DNA from 4 places in the Photobacterium sp. AWH4_225 genome. Region 4 is predicted to be linked to each of the others. Evidence: predicted binding sites of a transcription regulator. Region 4 holds the regulator's gene; each other region holds the start of a gene.
The links. The regulator CRP, encoded in region 4, controls carbon source genes, mostly activating them, when cyclic AMP is high. The targets are predictions, from matches to a motif close to TGTGANNNNNNTCACA.

Region 1 (5,313 bases), 3.2 Mb from region 4:
CCACCAACAACAAGGCACCTATAGGATCACCGGCTAACTCACCGCAGACACTGACCGGCAGTTGCAGCTGCTGACTGACGTCAATAATATGCTTGAGTGCATGGATCACCGACGGATGCAGTGCATCATAGACACCGGCAACCCGCGAATTGTTCCGGTCAACAGCCAACAAATATTGGGTTAAGTCATTGCTACCAACAGAAATGTAGTCCACCCGCCCTTTCAAGACCGGCAACTGGTAAAGAATGGATGGGACTTCAATCATGATCCCGATCCGTGGCCGGCGCAGTACATGTCCCTGCTCGGCAGCCGTTTTCGCCACCTCGGTGTAGGCCCGCTCGATAAGGGTCAACGATTCGTCCAGTTCGGCAATCCCGGAAATCATCGGTAGCAGGATATCCATGTTGTCATGGCCGATACTGGCCTTGAGCATCGCCCGCACCTGGATCAGAAAGATTTCCGGGTGATCAAGGGTAAAGCGGATCCCACGCCAACCGAGGAAGGGGTTGTCTTCTTCGATGGCCAGATACGGCAAGGGTTTATCCCCGCCAATATCCAAGGTACGCATCACTACCGGCTTGCCGCAATAAGTCTCGAGGATCGACTGGTATTGCTGAGTCTGTTCCTCTTCTGACGGGAAGCTGCGCTGCAGCAAGAAAGGCACTTCGGTACGGTACAGCCCTACCCCATCAACACCACGGTTAACCGCGATACTGGTATCGGCACTGAGCCCGGCATTGAGGAAAATATTGATCCGCTCGTTATCCAGCGTCGCCGCAGGTTTATCCAGCCCGGTTTCGACAACCGCGGCCAGCTCTTGTTCTTCCTTTTGCAGGCGAAGATATTCAGCCAACACGTGGCGGTTGGGGTTGACCAGTAGATCGCCCCGGTAGCCATCGACAATGACCTGACTGTTGTGAATTTTCTCCGGCACAAAATCAACCCCCATTACCGCAGGGATCCCGAGGGCGCGGGAGAGTATCGCGGCATGGGAGTTCGCAGCACCTTCCTGCGATACCACGGCAGCCAGTTTATCGCGAGGGACACTGGCCAACATGGCAGCAGTCAGCTCACGGGTCAACAGCACCACCGGCTCATCCCAGGCATGCTCGGTAACTTCTTCATTGGCCAAAAAGAACAACAGCCGCTGACCAAGTTCACGGATATCCTGTGCCCGCTCCTTGAGGTAGGCATCTTCCATATTGGCAAAGCGGGCAGAATAGGTTTCGACCACTTGGCGGATCGCCCATTCGGCCAAATCACCGCCGGCGATCTTATGGAACAGATCCTTGCGCAGCATGGGATCATTGAGCAGGTGGCTGAACAAATCGAAAATCGCCAAAGTTTCCTTGTGCAGCTCACTGTCAAAGCGCTTGCGCAGGCGACGGAATTCAGCACTTGCCAGCTCAATGGCGATACTTAAACGCTCTTGCTCTTCCTCACGATCCAAACAGGAGGCCGGCGCCACCAGCTCTAAACGCGGCTGGTTGTCATCCCACCACGCGCGGGCAACCGCGACTCCGGTTGACGCCGCCGAGCCGACGAGGTGCAAACCGTTGTGCTGATCCGGCCACATCCCCTGTGCCTTGGCATGGGCCAGTAACACCGCCAGCTGCGCGGCCAAGGTAACCATGAACGACTCTTCGCTTTCGTCGAACTCACGTTGTTCACGCTGCTGGATCACCAGCACACCCAGCACTTGGCGCTGGTGTATGATCGGTGTACCAAAAAAGGAACTGAATGACTCTTCCCCGATGCCGGGAAGGTGTTTGAAGTGGGGGTGGTGTCGCGCATCGGCGACATTAATCGGTTCGGCCCTGTCGGCAACCAGACCCACCAAACCCTGGCCGAAAGGCAGGCCGACATGACGGTGGGGCTTTCTCAGCCCCTTGGTTGCCATCAAAGTAAAGCGCTGGCGCTGCTGATCGGCAATATACACCGAGCAACACTCGGTTTTCATTGCCTTGCAGGTGCTGATCACCAGTTGTTCCAGGGCATCAAGCAGACTCGGGGCCGTCGCCACCTTTTCAACAATTTCTCTTAGTTGCGTCAGCATAATCCGCCCCGCTCCCTACCAACTGGCCTAGCCGCGTTTGCCCCGGCGCTTTTTTCGTTCTTTGCGCTCTTTAAAAGGCATTGCTATGGCAGCAAATTCTTTTAATGCTCTGCGATAGACATCTCGCTTGAAAGACACAACCTGCCGCACCGGATACCAATAGCTGACCCATCGCCAACCATCGAATTCAGGCGTGCTGCCACGCTGCATGTTCACCTTTGACTCATCGCACTCTAGACTGAGCAGAAACCATTTCTGCTTTTGCCCGATACAAACTGGCTTAGAATCCCAGCGCACCAGTCGCTTGGGTAACTTGTAGCGAAGCCAATGGCGGCTTGACGCCACAATACGTACATCCTTCTTAGTTAGCCCTACTTCCTCGTAAAGCTCCCGGAACATGGCCTGTTCAGGGGTTTCCCCCTCGTCGATGCCACCTTGCGGAAACTGCCAGGAATGTTGTCCATATCGTCGAGCCCAGAATACTTGGCCATGGCTATTACAGATCACAATACCCACATTTGGGCGGTACCCATCGCCATCAATCACTGGACGACCTCAATTAAATCTCTATTAATAGTGATTTTTTCACAGACAATCCAATGGGTAAACAAACATTGTTATTTATCCTTCTATTTTCCTAGCCAAGCCTCATAATCTGGATAACTTTCAGCTCCTGGCTACTTTATAAACACCACAATGAGACCCAGCCCACATTTATACACGATTTCTGTGGATAGAATTGTGAAGAAGCCGTCAATCCAGTGAGTTACTGTTCTAATCTTGCTGTAGAGCCAGTCATAAAACCTCACCAGCAACAAAGCAAAAAACCTTAATAAACATAGACTAAATCAGCAATAATGAATATTCACCTTCAATTGTGACAAGATCATTTCTGCCACAACTCTAGATCGGTCAAAGATCAACCACCCATCATTTTATCCACATCAAAAAGCATCAACCACTCAAAAAACCATCACACCACTGGTCAAATTAGCAACCAACCCCTGTATAAAAATACATATTCAACCAAATAAAGTTTTTTCACCCTCATGCCTGTGGATAACTAGATAATAGGATCCTTGAATACAGCTATGATAGGATCGCCTGCCACAAAGAAGGTAGACCACATGCAACCGACGCCAAAGACAGAACAGGAATTATTGACGCGAGCCAATGCACTGGCCGGGATGACCCTCGGTGAGCTAGCGCACATGGCCAATATCACTGTCCCGCCTGATCTGCGTCGGGATAAAGGCTGGGTAGGGCAACTGCTGGAATGGCACCTCGGGGCCACGGCTGGCAGCAAACCTGTACCAGACTTTGCCGAGCTTGGCATTGAACTCAAGACGATCCCCGTGGGTTATCATGGCAAGCCCCTTGAAACCACTTTTGTCTGCGTTGCACCGCTGATCGGTCTACAAGGATTACGTTGGGAAAACAGTCATATCCGCCACAAGCTTGCCCGGGTGCTGTGGATCCCGGTGGAAGGAGAGCGGGATATCCCTTTGGCGGATCGCCATGTCGGATCGCCGCTTTTATGGAGCCCATCACCAGAGGAAGAACAGCAGCTTCGGCAGGACTGGGAAGAGTTGATGGATATGATAGTGCTAGGCCAGGTTGAACAAATCACTGCGCGTCATGGCGAAGTATTGCAGCTACGCCCGAAAGCAGCCAACAGCAAAGCACTGACGGAAGCCTATGGGGCCAATGGCCAGCCGATCAAAACCCTGCCGCGTGGCTTTTACCTCAAAACCCATTTCACTGCCGGCCTGCTGGAAAAGTATTTTATCCTGTAATCCTGTTGGCATCCTAGAGTGCGATTGTCATGTCTTCCCGGCAGTTACTCACCTGGCCATCAGGCGAGAATTCGTCATAGGGATCAATGACCCTGAGCGTCACACTGGTGATCCCCAGCGGCCGCAATAGATCCCCTGCCTGCTCAATCGACTGGAACTTGACCATCTCACCGCTATCGGTCTTGAGCGGCTCAAGGTGATGTTTGTACTCAACCTCAATCAAGTAATCGGAACACCCTGCGTAGCTTGTCAGGATACACGCGGGGATAGCCCCGTTGCCTGCTTTTGTCCAGTGCTTCAACTGTGACAGCTTCATTATCGCCTCTCCCCAACATTGCCCATCCTATAAAGCTTAACTATTGGTCACAATCCTCCACCCAGCAAGATCAGGATAGAGACTCGGTAGGGTGTTGTGGGACTTCTCACACTCTGGAACTCGCGCTATAGTCGAAACAAGAACATCTGCTGAGTCCAAGGAGGGCTAATGAAATACCACAAGATCCCACACTCGAACCTTGAGGTCAGCAAGATCTGCCTCGGCACCATGACCTTCGGTGAACAGAACAACGAGCAAGAGGCACATAGCCAACTTGATTTGGCCTTTGAACGCGGGATCAACTTTATCGATACCGCAGAAATGTACCCTGTTCCTCCCAATGCCAAGAGCCAAGGGTTAACCGAAACCTATATTGGTAACTGGTTGAAAAAAACTGGCCACAGAGACAAGGTGGTCTTAGCAACTAAAGTGGCTGGGCCGCGTAATACGCCTTATATCCGACCAGAAATGGCCCTCGACAGGCGAAATATTCACGATGCGGTAGAAGCTAGCCTGAACCGGCTACAAACCGACTATATCGATCTGTACCAAATCCATTGGCCGCAGCGGGAAACCAACTGCTTTGGTCAACTCAACTACCAATACCAGGAAGATCATTCCGGGGTTACCCTGACCGACTCGCTCGCCGCCCTGGATGAACTGGTCCGGGCCGGGAAGATCCGGTACATCGGTCTTTCCAACGAAACCCCTTGGGGCGTGATGTCGTTCCTGCGTCTGGCGGAAAAGCACAATTTGCCTCGTGTGGTCACCATCCAGAACCCGTATAACCTGCTCAACCGCAGCTTCGAAGTCGGGTTGTCGGAAATCAGCCACCATGAGGGGGTAGAGCTGCTGGCCTACTCACCACTTGCGTTCGGTACTCTCAGTGGCAAGTACCTCAACGGTGCTCGTCCGGAAGGGGCACGCTGTACCTTGTTCGAACGCTTCTCGCGCTATTTCAAGCCACAGGGCATTGCCGCCACCGAAGCCTATGTCAACGTTGCTCATAAGCATGGTTTGGATCCGGCCCAAATGGCGTTAGCATTCGTCAACCAACGTCCTTTCGTTGCCAGCAATATCATCGGTGCCACCACTCTCGAACAAGTCAATGCCAATATCGACAGTCTGGATGTCGAACTGACTGA
Region 2 (5,313 bases), 3.1 Mb from region 4:
ACCCTCAATGATCTGGTGAGCTACAGCGAGAAGCACAACGAGGCCAACGGTGAGGGTAACCGCGACGGTGACAACCACAACCTGTCGAGTAATTACGGGGTCGAAGGACCGACCGCGATTGCAGAAATAGAATCGCTGCGCCATCGTCAATGTAAGAACATGCTGGCGACCTTGTTCCTGGCACTTGGCACCCCGATGCTCAATATGGGGGATGAAGTGCGCCGGACCCAACAAGGCAATAACAACGCTTACTGCCAAGACAATGAGCTAAGCTGGTTTGACTGGGGGCTGGTGGATACCCATAGTGACTTGCTGCGCTTTGTGACCCTGCTTAGCCAGTTGCGTACTGCCGAGCCGACCATCGACTGGAACATGCATATGTCACTCAATTCGGTGCTGGAAGATGTCGGGATACGTTGGCATGGTATCCAGCCGGATCAGCCGGACTGGTCGGAAAATTCCCATTCTATTGCGCTGACGGTGTATCACCCGATCACCCAGGATGAGCTGTATGTGATTTGTAATGCCTTCTGGGATCCGCTTGAGTTCACCCTGCCGGATCGTCATTGCAGTGATTGGCACTTGGTGATTAACACTGCCAAGCCATCGCCTCATGATATTTATCCTATTGATGAAGCACCGCTCTATACCCGCGATACCATATTGGCGACTGGGCGTAGTATGATCGTCATGGTTGCCAAGGCGACACAAGCGACGAAATAGACAAAGCAATAGGCCAATAACTGTTAGGAATGATAACCATGATGTCGTTGATAAAGCGTGGGGTAGCGGCGTATGACCGCTGGTGTGAAAAGATGGGACTGGTACCCGAGAACCGCCGCTGCTGCGCACCGGTTCGTTACGATACCGATGACCCGCGCCACCCCGCTAACAAGCAGGGGAGTTGTTCAGTAAAGGCCAAATCGCATGCTGATTGACAGTCACTGTCATTTCGACTTCGCGCCGTTTTGTGATGATCCTGAATACTACTTGGGATTAGCACAGCAGGCCGGGGTCGAAAAAATTATTATCCCGGCCGTCGGCCAGCGCAACTGGCAGGCGGTTCGTCAGCTGGCAGCGCGTTTTCCCAGCCTGTATTTCGGCTTGGGGTTACACCCTTTCTTCAGCGCTGAGCACGATGCTAATGCCTTGGAGCAACTGGAATCAGAGCTGGTTGCAGAGGCGACGTTGCGGGAGAAAGATCACTCTCGCTGCGTTGCTGTCGGGGAATGTGGGCTAGACTTTGCCATTGCGGATGCCGATCGGGATCAACAGATTTCGCTATTAGTCGCCCAACTACAGTTGGCCAACCGCTTTGAGCTACCGGTGATTATGCACTGTCGCAAGGCGTTCCCAGAACTCCTTCGGGTTTTGAGGCAAAATACGCCGATTGCGGGTGGGGTATACCATGGTTTTAGTGGTAGCTATCAACAAGCTAAGCAACTTATTGATCTAGGTATCAAAATTGGTGTCGGGGGAACGATTACCTATCGCCGAGCCAACAAGACTCGCAGTACAATAGCGGCACTGCCACTAGATGCATTACTGCTGGAGACTGATGCGCCAGACATGCCCGTGGCAGGGTTTCAGGGAGAGCCAAACCGACCCGATCGGTTAGTGAATGTGCTGGATGAACTTTCAGCGATCAGAACGGAAACCGAACAGGAAATTAAGCAGGCAACTAGCTTAACCACCGCTGAACTTTTCCGTATCTGGATGTGAATGAACATCACAAAATAAACGTTTGCGTAAAACGTTTGCGTGAAAGTGTGATGAGTCTCACGTTTGGAATTGAACTTTCACTCTCTTTCCTTGCAAAGTGTGAAGTCGGCGTTATTTTATCCGCCGCAGCATGAGTATAATGCGCCGGACTCTTAATTGAGCCGAATTGTCGAGACGCCAAACTTAACTAAAGGGAAGCCATAAACTATGAGCATGTTTATGAGCCTGGTTGGGATGGCAGTACTGCTAGGTCTTGCAGTACTACTATCTGATAACCGTAAAGCTATCAATCTACGTACTGTGGGTGGTGCATTTGCCATCCAATTCTGTTTGGGTGCATTTGTTCTTTATGTACCTGTTGGCCGTGACGTGCTATATGGCATGTCTACAGCTGTTGCCAACGTTATCGCTTACGGTAACGACGGTATCAACTTCCTATTCGGTGGCCTGACTTCAGACAAAATGTTTGAAGTATTCGGTGGTGGCGGCTTCGTGTTTGCCCTACGCGTACTACCAGTAATCGTTTTCTTCTCTGCACTGATCAGCGTACTTTACTACCTGGGCATCATGCAGGTTGTGATCAACATCCTAGGTGGTGGTCTACAGAAAGCGCTAGGTACTTCTCGTGCCGAATCAATGTCTGCAACAGCTAACATCTTCGTTGGTCAAACGGAAGCACCTTTGGTTATCCGTCCGTTCGTACCAAAAATGACTCAGTCTGAGCTGTTCGCGGTAATGTGTGGTGGTCTGGCGTCTGTAGCTGGTGGTGTACTAGCGGGTTACGCATCTATGGGTGTTCCTCTAGAGTACCTAATCGCCGCTTCATTCATGGCAGCTCCTGGTGGTCTTCTATTTGCTAAGATCATCAAGCCTGAAACTGAAGAAGCTGTTGAGCAGCTAGCAAGCGACGCGACTGCAGGCGACGACAAGCCAGCTAACGTTATCGACGCAGCGGCAGCGGGTGCATCTTCTGGTATGCAGCTAGCACTAAACGTTGGTGCAATGCTTCTAGCATTCATCGGTCTAATCGCGCTAATCAACGGTATGCTAGGTGGCATCGGTGGTTGGTTCGGTATGCCTGAACTGACTCTAGAGCTTATCCTAGGTTACGTATTCTCTCCTCTTGCATTCCTAATCGGTGTGCCATGGGAAGAAGCAACAATCGCTGGTTCTTTCATCGGTCAGAAACTAGTTGTTAACGAATTCGTTGCTTACCTGAACTTTGCCCCATACCTAGCGGAAGGTGCTGCAGTTACTCTATCTACGAAGACTGAAGCAATCATCTCGTTCGCTCTATGTGGTTTCGCAAACCTATCTTCAGTAGCAATCCTACTGGGTGGTCTAGGTGGTCTGGCGCCAAGCCGTCGCCACGATATCGCACGCTTCGGTATGAAAGCTGTTGCCGCTGGTACGCTTTCTAACCTGATGTCTGCAACTATCGCAGGTCTATTCATCAGCCTTGCTTAATTCAAGCGAGCTGAAAGCCTGATAAAACGCCGCGGGAAACCGCGGCGTTTTTGTATTTCTGGCTAGAGGCGAAGAGCCTGGCTAGGGGCTAGGGGCTAGGGGCTAGGGGCTAGGGGCTAGAGGCATAACAGCTTGGCTAAAGGCAAAAGTGGCTCTAGGCTACGGGAAGATCTGAGAGCTAGGAACTTGACATGAAGAGGCTACTGTAAAACTCTGTATCGCCTATCGCCTATCGCCTATCGCCTATCGCCTATCGCCTATCGCCTATCGCCTATCGCCTATCGCCTATCAACAGCTCCAGTAAACATCCCCTCCGTCGTTTCTATTTGATGCCATAAAATCGATTGCGCTCCGGTTTCTGGCAAAACCCTTTGCTAACATTACTTTCATTGCGGGGCAGACTACACTTTCCTTTGTGCTGTAACAGACAGAGAAATGATTATGAGTGAAGTACTGCTGGCGCTGGTCGCCGGGTTTATTGTTGGCGTATTGTTTTCCGCGATTAAACTGCCGATACCGGCTCCGCCGGTGCTTTCCGGGGTGATGGGTATCTTCGGTGTCTATGCTGGTGGGATAGCCTATCAGTGGATAGTCGAGCGGTTTTTTACCTGACGAAATTTGTGCGTTGGGTAAACACATTGTCCACGCTGGGAAACGTATATTTCGTGGTGGCAACAAGGCCTGCTTGGTATTATAGAGCAGCACCATCACAAACTGATTTTCGCTGTTCTGGTCAACACCGTCATGGTGTTACCTATCGCTAGGCAAGGCCAGGACAGCGCATTTGCTGGGAAGTAATTATGGTCACTTCCCACGCGGTGAAAAGGATATCAATCAGGATAATGCGTGTGCATTGTTTACCTGAGTCTTCAAGGAATCAAGTCCGTAACCCCGTCGACTGATGGCTGGTTGTCGGGATACTGCTTGCGAAAGCGGGCCGTTTGGCGGTGGCGCAATGAATACCGTCAGGCGCATCTATTGCTGGGCAAGGCAATTGTTCAGCAGAAATAGCTTGGTAGAAACTAATTGGACTGGAGATAGTCATGAGCGAATTGAAAGCGGCTGCACTACGTGCACTTAAACTAATGGATCTTACCACTCTTAACGACGACGACACTGATGCAAAAGTGATCGAGTTGTGTAAGAACGCGAAGAGCCCGGTAGGCAACACAGCGGCCGTATGTATTTACCCACGTTTTATCCCAGTTGCTAAGAAGCAGCTTCGTGAGCAGGGTACACCAGAAGTACGCATCGCGACCGTAACCAACTTCCCGCACGGTAACGACGACATCGAAATCGCTGTTGCTGAAACGAAAGCGGCTGTGGCTTACGGTGCAGACGAAGTTGACGTAGTTTTCCCGTACCGTGCCCTAATGGCAGGTAACGAAGAAGTTGGCTTTGAGCTAGTGAAGCAGTGTAAAGCTGCGTGTGGCGAGATCATGCTAAAAGTGATCATCGAAACTGGCGAGCTGAAAACTGAAGAGCTAATCAAGAAAGCATCTGAAATTTCAATCAAAGCAGGTGCTGACTTCATCAAGACTTCTACTGGTAAAGTGCCAGTGAACGCAACGCCTGAGTACGCAGAAATCATGCTTAACGTGATTAAAGACATGGGTGTTGAGAAAACTGTTGGCTTCAAGCCTGCTGGTGGCGTGCGCACTGCAGAAGACGCGCAGCAGTACCTAGACATGGCTGACCGCATTCTTGGTGCTGAGTGGGCTGACAACATGCACTACCGCTTTGGCGCATCAAGCCTGCTAGCTAACCTGCTTCACACGCTAGGTGAAGGCGAGAAAGCAGCTGAAGGCGGCTACTAATTCTATTCCAGTAAGGTGGCATGATTGCCACCTTATTTTTAGGTCTCCGACCGCAACTTATCCGTGATGTTTTACTGTTTGGTTCTTGCCTTGCTCCGGTTATGGAATAAGGACGGGCTGTCTGTACCTGAGAATCATCAAATACCAGGTAAAACGTCATGACCCTACATAAAGAATATCATTGGGGAATACCATGTATTTACCACAAGAAATCATCCGTAAAAAACGTGACAACATTGAGCTAACTGCTGACGAAATTAACTTCTTCATCCAGGGTATCGCCAAAGATACCGTGTCTGAAGGCCAG
Region 3 (5,313 bases), 720 kb from region 4:
CGCGATATAGGGCCTTGCAAGTCGATGAGCCGGTAAACAGCTGCACTATTTAGCTGCTTTACCAGATCAACATTACCAATTTGTCCGCCTGTCATAGTTAATTCTGCTCGTATTCACCGTTAACAACAGTCGCCCGAACCTTGTAGTCACGATCAAAAATAGCCAGGTTTGCTACCATGCCTTTTTTGATGGCGCCCAATTTCTGATCAACGCCGATAGCGCGAGCAGGGTAGAGGGTTGCCATACGAATCGCTTCGTCCAGGGCGATACCTGCATGTTCGACACTATTCTGAACCGCTTCGATCATTGTCAGTGCCGAACCACCAAGTGTGCCATTCTCATCAACACACTTACCATCTCGGTAATATACTTTCTTGCCGACAAAAATAAAGTGATCAATGTCTGCTCCTGCAGGTGCAGTTGCATCGGTGACCAAAACAAGTTTGTCGCCTTTCATGCGGTGGGCCATGCGAATGTTGGCATAATCGACATGGAAACCATCGGCAATCACGCCGGTATACACTTCAGGTGTGTCGTAAATGGCCCCTACCATTCCCGGCTCGCGGCCAGCAATTGGCGTCATCGCATTGAATAGGTGAGTAGCGAAAGTAATTCCTGAGGCAAAGCCTTTACGGGCTTCAACATAGGTGGCGTTGGTGTGGCCAGCTGATACCACGATACCGGCTTCAACCAGTTGCTCGATATGGCTATGGTCGTTTTGTTCCGGCGCTAAAGTTACCTTGGTCACTACATCGGCGTTTTCGCAGATGGTGTTGATCATCTCGTTGTCTGAGCGACGGATATGGTCAACAGAGTGGATGCCTTTTTTCATCACATTGAGGTATGGACCTTCAAGATGCAAACCTAGCGAGTGATTGTTGTACTGGCTCTGGTAGTCACGCTCTGCAGCAATGGCTGCTTTCATGTCTTCATCTGAAGAGGTGATAAGCGTCGGCAGGAAGCTGGTGCAGCCTGATTTCAGGTTGGCACGGTGCATGGTGTGGATGGTATCAGCGTTGATTTCGTCATTGAGCATGACGCCACCACAGCCATTCAGCTGGAGGTCGATGAAGCCGGGCGTAAGGTTGGCACCATCAAGATCACGGATTTTGATATCCGCAGGCAGTTCTGAAACAGGGCAGACAGCGTGAATGTTCACGCCGTCAATAATGACGGCGTGGTTATTCAGCACATCGCTACCGGTGTAAATACGGCAATTGGTTAGCGCGTACATGAATAACTCCTTAATTACAGGTGTTTGATGTTTTTAGCTTCTAGCTCTTGGAAGTACTTAACCGTCTTCACCTTCAGCTCTTGCGTAGATGGCTCATCACACACAATCAGTGATTTAGGATGAAGCTGTAGCGCTGATACTGTCCATAGGTGGTTCACAGAACCTTCAACCGCGGCTTGCAGGGCTAGCGCTTTGTTGTGGCCTGTTACCAAGATCATGATTTCTGCTGAATCTAGCAGCGTACCTACACCGATAGTCAGTGCGTACTTAGGTACCTGGTTGATATCACCATCGAAGAAACGAGAGTTCGCGATGCGGGTGTCTTCCGTCAAGGTCTTGATACGGGTACGAGAGGCTAGTGAAGAAGCAGGCTCGTTGAATGCGATGTGGCCGTCGTTGCCCACGCCACCCATAAAAAGGTTAATTTTGCCGTATGACTTAATTTTGTCTTCGTAACGCTGGCACTCAGCATCAACATCTTCTGCATTACCATTCAGCAGATTGATGTTTTCTTCTTGAATATCAACGTGATTGAAGAAGTTGTTGTACATAAAGCTGCGGTATGACTCTGGGTGGTCAGCCGGAATGCCAATGTATTCGTCCATGTTGAAGGTAACAACATGCTTGAAACTTACTTCACCTGCTTGATAAAGCTCAATAAGGCGCTTGTAAGTTGCTAGCGGGGTGCCACCTGTCGGTAGGCCCAGGACAAAAGGACGTTCCGCTGTTGGCTTAAATTTGTTAATACGATCAGCAATATAGCGAGCAGACCACAAACCTACATCTTTAGCTTCATTCAGTGGGATTAGTCTCACAGTGACACCTCATTCCATATGTAAATTACAATTAAATCATAGCGTGTTATCGCATTTGTTTTGCATGATAAAATAAGTTTTATGATCGAGCTAGCAAAATCGCCTGTTAATTACCCTTACTGGTGACTGAGATCACAAATGATGACCTTTTAATTTGCGGGGCGAAATAAAATTCTTAAACTGCAAGTAACTTAATCGGGTAGCTAAAATAAGTTATCCAACATCGAATCTAAGAAAACCATAGGGGGAACTAAGGGTGAACATTCTTGGATATTTTCAAAAAGTAGGTAAAGCGCTGATGGTGCCAGTCGCCACGCTACCTGCAGCAGCAATTCTAATGGGTATTGGTTACTGGATTGATCCAAACGGCTGGGGTGCGAACAGTGCACTTGCTGCCTTCTTGATCAAAGCTGGTGCGGCAATCATCGATAACATGTCAGTACTGTTTGCAGTGGGTGTTGCTTACGGTATGTCTAAAGATAAAGACGGTGCGGCAGCACTATCTGGTTTCGTTGGTTTCCTAGTTGTTACTACGCTACTTTCTCCTGGCGCTGTTGCTCAGATTCAAGGTATTGACGCAAGCGCAGTACCTGCGGCCTTCGGTAAGATTAACAACCAGTTCGTTGGTATCCTAGTAGGTATCGTATCGGCTGAAATCTACAACCGCTTCTCACATGTTGAGCTGCACAAAGCGCTAGCCTTCTTCTCTGGTAAGCGTCTTGTACCTATCTTGACTTCTTTTGCTGGTATCTTCATTGCGTTTATTCTGATGTACGTATGGCCAACTGTTTACGGTGGTCTAGTTAACTTCGGTGAAGGCATCCAAGGTATGGGCGAGCTAGGTGCAGGTATCTACGCATTCTTCAACCGTCTACTAATCCCAGTGGGTCTACACCACGCACTGAACTCTGTATTCTGGTTTGATGTTGCTGGTATCAACGATATCCCGAACTTCCTAGGTGGCGCGAAGTCAATTGCTGAAGGCGTAGCGACTCCGGGTGTAACTGGTATGTACCAGGCTGGTTTCTTCCCAATCATGATGTTTGGTCTACCAGGTGCTGCACTAGCTATCTACCACACGGCTAAAGCGAAGAACAAAGAGAAAGTTGCTTCAATCATGATTGCTGCAGGTTTCGCATCATTCTTCACCGGTGTTACTGAGCCGCTAGAATTCTCATTCATGTTCCTAGCACCAGGCCTATACGTACTTCACGCCTTCCTAGCGGGTATCTCTGTATACATCGCGGCGTCAATGCAGTGGATTGCTGGCTTCGGCTTCTCTGCAGGTCTTGTGGATATGATTCTGTCAACGCGTAACCCGCTAGCAACTAACTGGTACATGCTGATTGTACAGGGCCTAGTATTCTTCGGCCTATACTACGCAATCTTCCGTACGGTTATCGTTAAGTTCAACCTAAAGACTCCTGGTCGTGAAGACGATGAAGAAGCTTCTTCTGAAGTAGCTGGTTCTCAGGAAACTGGCGAGCTAGCTAAGCAGTACATCGTTGCGCTAGGTGGCGTGTCTAACCTAGAAAACATCGACGCATGTATCACTCGTCTACGTCTAACACTGAAAGACAGCAGCCTTGCTGACGAGAAGACGCTGAAAGCACTAGGTGCAATGGGTGTGGTTAAGCTAGGTTCAAACAACCTACAGGTTATCCTTGGCCCACTAGCTGAAATCGTTGCTGGCGAAATGAAAAAAGTATCGCCAAACGAAGATCTATCAGCGGTAAAACTTCCTTAATGACTTAGTCCTAAGTCATAGATAACGACCCTATCGGCCTCCATTCGGAGGCCGATATTGATTCAGACTCAACAATCACCTGTTACCTCACACCATTTAAGCGATTACCTCCCTTGTCGGCGATGCCGCGATTTCAAGGGCGATTCTCGGTGCCTGCGGTTTCAGATCATTGTTATGTTTGTTTGCCCGAGAGGGTACCAACGGTTGGTACTGCCTCGGGGTTTCGGGATAAGGAGTTACTCGTGAGAACATTCAAATTAAGCCTACTGGCCACTGTGGTTGCAATGACAGCAACAGGTTGTGCTTCAGATTCAACCCGCTCAAATACGCAGACTGATCAGCAAATTGCTGATGCATTGGCGGCAAATTTGGGGGTGAATTACCAAGTTGTCACCAATCATGGAGCAAACGAGGGACTGAAATGTCGTGAACTGGCTGCCGAGTGGGCGTCGTGTGATTTGATCAACCTGACGTTGACCAACAATGGTCCGGCTCTGAACGATACTGACTGGAAAATCTATTTTCACAGTATCCGTATGATCCTGGATGTTCAGAACGACCAGTTCAAAGTGACCCATATTACCGGTGATCTGCATACCTTGGAGCCGACGGATAAGTTCCAGGGCTTCGCGGCCGGAGAAAGTGTGGTGATCCCGTATATCGGCGAATACTGGACGCTGTTTGAAAATGACTACATGCCACGAGCCTACGTCGTGGCTGGTGACTCCGAGCCGAAGACACTGCAGAGCATGGACAGCGAAGACCCGTCGGCGTACCTGTCAGCCATTGATGGCGAGAACTGGAAGCGTACCCCTGCAGATAATAATGTTCTGGCGACGGCCCAGTCGCGCTTTGAGAAAAACAGCGATGTCGAACTGCTAGCCAAGGAAGAGCTGGCGGGAAGCATCATCCCGACACCGCTGGAAACGCGCTTGACCGGCGGCGAAGTGTCACTTGCCAACGGGATCCGTATTGATAACCAGGCAATCCCAACCCCAATGCTGGCAGCGGCCACTGAGCGCATGGCAACCTTAGGGGTGGATACCCAGGGCCAGTATCCGGTTAAGCTAGTGCTGGATCCCCTGCGCTTTGATAAGGCTCATAAGGTTTCTGGTGCCTACCAGCTCGAAGTCAGTAAAGGCAGCACAGTGATCACAGGTTATGACTACCAAGGAGCTTTCTATGGCTTGCAGTCACTGATGTCGCTGATGGGAACCGGCACCGAGCAGACAATCCCAACCTTGAAGGTTACGGATGCTCCTCGCTTTGACTACCGTGGGGTGATGGTCGATGTTGGCCGTAACTTCCACTCGAAAGACGCGATTTTGCGTACGCTTGACCAGATGGCAGCGTATAAGATGAACAAGTTCCACTTCCACCTGACAGACGATGAAGGTTGGCGTATTGAGATCCCGGGCTTGCCTGAGCTAACGGATATCGGCGGTCAGCGTTGCCATGACTTGTCGGAAACATCCTGTTTGTTGCCGCAGCTGGGATCTGGTCCGGAAAATAATAAC
Region 4 (5,313 bases):
CCCGGGCCACTTGCCCAACGGCCACATTGTTCCGGCATTGTTGGCAGGCAACACTGTGGTATTCAAGCCGTCGGATCTGACCCCGAAAGTTGCCGAAGAGACCATGAAGCTATGGCAACAGGCAGGCTTGCCTAACGGCGTGATCAATTTGGTCCAGGGCGCACGGGCGACTGGGGAAGCTTTGGCAGGCGCCAAGGGCATCGACGGCCTGCTGTTTACCGGCAGTGCCAATACCGGCCATTTGCTGCACCGCCAGTTTGCCGGCCAGCCAGGCAAGATGCTGGCACTCGAGATGGGCGGTAATAACCCAATGGTGATCTCCCGTCACTATGGCGAGTTGGATGCTACTGTCTACACTATTATTCAGTCTGCCTTTATCAGTGCCGGTCAGCGTTGTACCTGCGCACGTCGTCTCTACCTGCCGCATGGCGCGGAGGGAGACCAAATTCTGGCACGCTTGCTTGAACTGACAAGACAGATCCGTGTCGGTGGTCAGTTTGACGAGCCGGCACCGTTTATGGGAGCACAAGTCTCGGTCCAGGCTGCTGATAATATTATGCAGGCCCAGTCGCAGTTGGTTGAGCTTGGCGGCGAAGCACTGCTAGCGGCCACCCGTGGCCAGGGGGCAATTGTCACCCCGGGGATCATTGAGGTCAGCCAGATTGCTGAATTGCCTGATGAGGAATACTTTGGCCCGCTGCTGCAGGTTGCTCGCTACCACGAGCTAGATGAGGCGGTGGAAAAAGCCAATGACACCCGCTATGGCTTGTCTGCCGGCTTGGTATCGACCGATGATAGCGAGTGGCAATACTTTATCGAGCATATTCGGGCCGGGATTGTTAACCGCAACCGCCAGTTAACCGGAGCCAGCGGTGATGCGCCATTTGGTGGGCCGGGAGCGTCTGGCAACTTGCGACCAAGTGCCTATTACGCGGCAGACTACTGTGCGTACCCGATGGCATCGATGGAAGGTGAGCAGACTGAGCTACCCGCCCAGCTATCACCGGGCATCACGCTTTGATGGCCGTCAATCATTCACCAGCCAAAGAGGATAGCGAGCACATGGAAAGGGTAGAGCAACTATTTTCCGGGTTATGGCAGGATTATATCCAACGCCTGTGCCCGTCAGCCGCTCAGGTTCATGATCTGCTGACCGAAGAAGAGCCGCTGCTCAATGATCACATTGCGCTGCGGACATTCAATCTGCCGCAGGTTGGTCTCGACCGACTGGCAGCTCCGTTCATCGCGATTGGCTACAAGCCTTGCGGCCGCTACCGTTTCGAGGCCAAGAAGTTGTATGCCGAGCACTTCGAGCACCCCAATCCGCTGGCTCCCAAAGTGTTTATCAGCGAACTGATGGTAGGACAGTTTAGCTCCCTGCTACAACAAACCGTCAGGGATTTGGTTAAACAGGTACCCGAGCAGGCGATGCATGATCCGGCCTTCCTCTATGGCGGGCGGTTATGGGAGTTGGATTATGCGACCTACGAGCTACTGGCGGCAGAAAGCGAGTATGCAGGTTGGCTCGCTGCCCATGGTTTCGGTGCCAACCACTTTACAGTGAGCATTAACCAGCTAGAGCAGTTCACCGAGGTCGCTGAGGTCAATCACCTGCTGCGTCACAACGGGTTTGACATCAACAGTTCTGGTGGTGAGGTCAAGGGCAGCCCTGAAGTGATGCTCGAGCAGTCGTCAACCATGGCCGACAGGGTAGAAGTAGGCTTTACCGATGGGGTCTACACTGTTCCTGGTGGTTTCTATGAGTTTGCCAAGCGATATCCGAAAGAAGACGGTGAGCTGTATACCGGCTTTGTCGAAGCGTCGGCGGATAAGATCTTCGAAAGTACCGATGCCAATTAGCCGTTCTTTCATTTAGTCGCTTCTTCATTGGACCAGTGCCGAGATGAATAAGTGAAAGGCATCAAGGGCCTGTGGCGATCATTGCCATAGGCCTTTTTAATGCTTGGCTTCTTGGGTCTAACGCTTAGGCATTAATGTTTGAGGCTGTCGAGCGGATAGCCCAAATGGGCTTCCGGTGTGTGGCGCTTCACCTTCTCGTGCTGTTCAAGATAGTGGCGGCTGTCACTGAACCCGGTCATTTCGATGGTATCAGGCAGTGGCGAAATCACACCGCGATGTAAGTGATGTGTGCTATGTGGTGAAAAGCGTTCGATGTCCATACCGGTATTCCATTACAGGTGATGAGGTTGATATGCACAATGTAGCATCAAGTAAAGCAGATACAAGTACAAAAACAGTGACGTGGTAGACAGTAATGCCCTGAAAGCATGAAATGGGAAAGGTAAGGGTAATAAAAAAGCCGCACAAGGCGGCTTTTGGATATTGGTGCGTTTTACGGACAGCTAACAGCTTAGCGCGTACCGTAAACAACGATAGTTTTGCCGTGGGCAGAAATCAGGTTCTGCTCTTCTAGCATCTTCAAGATACGACCTACGGTCTCACGAGAACAGCCAACGATTTGGCCGATTTCCTGACGAGTGATCTTGATTTGCATACCGTCTGGGTGGGTCATTGCATCCGGCTGTTTAGCCAGATTCAATAGCGTCTGTGCGATGCGGCCTGTTACGTCCAGGAATGCCAAGTCACCGACTTTCTGGCTTGTCACCTGCAGGCGGCTAGCCATTTGCGCAGATAGGCGCATTAGAATGTCTGGGTTTACCTGGATAAGCTGGCGGAATTTCTTGAAAGAAATTTCTGCGACTTCGCAAGGGGTCTTAGCACGAACCCAAGCGGTACGCTCCTGGCCTTCTTCGAATAGGCCTAATTCACCGATGAAGTCACCTTGGTTTAGGTAAGACAGGATCATTTCCTTACCTTCTTCATCCTTGATCAGGACCGCAACAGAACCTTTGACGATGTAGTAGAGCGTCTCTGCTTTTTCACCCGCGTGGATCAAAGTACTCTTTGAAGGGTATTTATGAATGTGGCAATGGGAAAGAAACCACTCTAGAGTTGGATCTGTTTGAGGTTTACCTGGAACCATATTACTAACTTCCTCTGCGTTTGTTGCCCAACAACGACGTCCTTCATAATGCGGCTGGGCCTAACCATAATTAGTTCGTCGTTTAGGATATTCAGTCAACCGCTGGGCTGCAAGCTCACGTGAATAATTAGTTCAGATTTTATCTTTTTTCGGCGCGCTTTTCTTGATATTGATCTATGTGAAAAGGCCATTTTGTAGTCATAAGTGTGCACATGATCACACAGTTGCTAGATAGTGCCGAAAGCCCGTAAAAGTTGTAAGGAGAAAGCAATGCAATCACGAGTCAAATGGGTCGAAAATATGACCTTCCTAGGACAGTCAAATTCCGGCCACAGTGTGGTAATGGACGGCAATGGTGGCGAAAAAGCGCCAAGCCCGATGGAGCTGGTTTTGATGGCTGCTGGTGGGTGTAGCTCGGTGGATGTGGTTGATGGACTCAAGTCTGCGGGACAGAAAATTACCGGCTGTGAGGCGCAGATCAATTCGGTTCGTCGTGAGCAGGCACCTCGCATTTTCACTACCGCCAACCTTCACTTTGTGGTCACGGGTGAAAACCTGGACGAAGCCGTTGTGGCAAAAACTGTTGCCGATTCACTGGAAAAATACTGTTCAGTTTGCCTGATGCTGGGCGAAGGGGTCGAAATGACCCATTCGTATGAGGTGGTGGAAGAGTAATAGCGGCACTAAGGCCCTATGGTACTGCGGTTCTGTGGGAAGAGATATCCTGCAGAACCATAGAACCATAGAACCATAGAACCATAGAACCATAGAACCATAGAACCAATAGGCCCTATGGGACCAAAGGCAACTTCACTTAGTGAAGGGGGCTCTAGCCTCAATATTCTTATCCTATTTTCCCCGTATCAATCAGTTGCTGGATCAGCGGTCGCATGATCAGCTCCATTGCAAAACTCATCTTGCCGCCGGGCACTACCAGGGTGTTGTGGCGCGACATAAACGAGCCTTGGATCATCGATAGCAGGTAAGGGAAGTCGACGTTCTTGATCCCGCGGAAGCGGATCACCACAAAGCTCTCGTCCAGGCTCGGGATCGCCTTGGCACTAAACGGGTTGGAGGTATCGACTGTCGGTACCCGCTGGAAGTTGATATGGGTGCGGGAGAACTGCGGGGTGATGTAATTGAGGTAGTCGTCCATCGAGCGCACGATCGACTCCATCACGGCCTCGCGCGAATGACCACGATCCCGGGTATCCCTGACGATCTTCTGGATCCACTCGAGGTTGACGATTGGCACCATGCCAATCAGCAGATCAACATGCTGGGCGGCATTGACCTCGCCATCAACCACGCCACCGTGCAACCCTTCATAGAACAGCAAGTCGGTATTTTCCGGTAGCGTCTGCCAAGGGGTGAATGTTCCCGGCATTTGATTATACGGTACGGCTTCGTCAAACGTGTGCAGATAGCGGCGGAACTGGCCGCTACCGTCTTCTCCGTATTGGCGGAAGAAGGTTTCCAGCAATGGGAAGTCGTTGGCCTGCGGACCGAAATAGCTGATATGGCGGCCTTGCTCTTTGGCCTTGCGGATCTCGACGTCCATCTCCGGACGGGTGAAGCGGTGAAAACTGTCACCTTCAAGCCAAGCAGCATTGATGCTCATCATATTGAACATCTTACGGAATGCTTCGGAGGTGGTGGACGTTCCCGCCCCCGAGGACCCTGTTACTGCAATAATGGGGTGTTTTGCAGACATGACATACCCTGTCGTTAACATTAACGGAAAGAGTTATTAACAGGGCTGGGCGGTCAGGTCAAGCCGGGATGCCAAAAATGCAGGGTGTGCGAAAGTTGGGGAAGGGTTAACCGTGTCCCAATTGGCGCTTGGATTTGATGTCGATGGTCTCGTGCAGCTCGGAGTACACAATTACCGCTTCTCCGCTTTCCAATTGTTTGCGCACCCGGTCGACTTTGGCGGCCAGTGACAGCTCGCGCTCGCCGTAGTCGGTTCCTTCGCGCAGGACGAAATGCTCGATAAGGTTAGTCAGGGTTTCAGGGTCAAGGTCTTGCCAAGGGATGTTCATAACGGCGCTTTTTCAGTTGCAGGAGATACCGGGATTATATTGGCAAATGTGTCAGTTGTAGAGAGCCTAGTGCCTGGTTCCTAGATCCTAGGCAGGGTAAGAGCGAGAGGTTTTAGTCCAAGACAATAAGGTTCAGAACAGAAGAGCCTCTTCTCTAGGAACTAGGATCTCGAACCTAGGATCTTGCCAAACCACTCCGGCACCGTCTTCTCGAGCCAGAAATCCGGCTGGCGCCACGAGCCGGTGACGAAACCGACATGTCCGCCG

Region 1: rppH (RNA pyrophosphohydrolase) is a predicted target of CRP. The motif match lies at 2,754-2,769, and genes of this name have one in related genera.
Region 2: ACXAD4_RS15590 (NupC/NupG family nucleoside CNT transporter) is a predicted target of CRP. The motif match lies at 1,769-1,784, and genes of this name have one in related genera.
Region 3: nagE (N-acetylglucosamine-specific PTS transporter subunit IIBC) is a predicted target of CRP. The motif match lies at 2,171-2,186, and genes of this name have one in related genera.

Annotation. Positions count from the first base shown of each region.
Region 1 is NZ_JBSWTF010000001.1:3,406,711-3,412,023, forward strand. It holds gene ptsP (phosphoenolpyruvate--protein phosphotransferase) at 1-2,056, opposite strand, end outside; gene rppH (RNA pyrophosphohydrolase) at 2,084-2,602, opposite strand; gene mutH (DNA mismatch repair endonuclease MutH) at 3,184-3,852, shown strand; gene ACXAD4_RS15860 (DUF6482 family protein) at 3,866-4,168, opposite strand; gene ACXAD4_RS15865 (NADP(H)-dependent aldo-keto reductase) at 4,337-5,313, shown strand, end outside.
Region 2 is NZ_JBSWTF010000001.1:3,347,971-3,353,283, reverse strand. It holds gene glgX (glycogen debranching protein GlgX) at 1-723, shown strand, start outside; gene ACXAD4_RS15600 (DUF5363 family protein) at 762-938, shown strand; gene ACXAD4_RS15595 (TatD family hydrolase) at 928-1,722, shown strand; gene ACXAD4_RS15590 (NupC/NupG family nucleoside CNT transporter) at 1,930-3,189, shown strand; gene ACXAD4_RS15585 (XapX domain-containing protein) at 3,631-3,801, shown strand; gene deoC (deoxyribose-phosphate aldolase) at 4,233-5,006, shown strand; gene deoA (thymidine phosphorylase) at 5,200-5,313, shown strand, end outside.
Region 3 is NZ_JBSWTF010000001.1:919,884-925,196, forward strand. It holds gene nagC (DNA-binding transcriptional regulator NagC) at 1-95, opposite strand, end outside; gene nagA (N-acetylglucosamine-6-phosphate deacetylase) at 98-1,234, opposite strand; gene nagB (glucosamine-6-phosphate deaminase) at 1,249-2,049, opposite strand; gene nagE (N-acetylglucosamine-specific PTS transporter subunit IIBC) at 2,306-3,796, shown strand; gene ACXAD4_RS04725 (beta-N-acetylhexosaminidase) at 4,081-5,313, shown strand, end outside.
Region 4 is NZ_JBSWTF010000001.1:203,494-208,806, forward strand. It holds gene astD (succinylglutamate-semialdehyde dehydrogenase) at 1-1,021, shown strand, start outside; gene ACXAD4_RS01020 (2-oxoadipate dioxygenase/decarboxylase family protein) at 1,063-1,860, shown strand; gene ACXAD4_RS01025 (hypothetical protein) at 1,992-2,180, opposite strand; gene crp (cAMP-activated global transcriptional regulator CRP) at 2,372-3,004, opposite strand; gene ACXAD4_RS01035 (OsmC family protein) at 3,275-3,679, shown strand; gene ACXAD4_RS01040 (phosphoribulokinase) at 3,849-4,718, opposite strand; gene ACXAD4_RS01045 (YheU family protein) at 4,825-5,046, opposite strand; gene ACXAD4_RS01050 (hydrolase) at 5,208-5,313, opposite strand, start outside.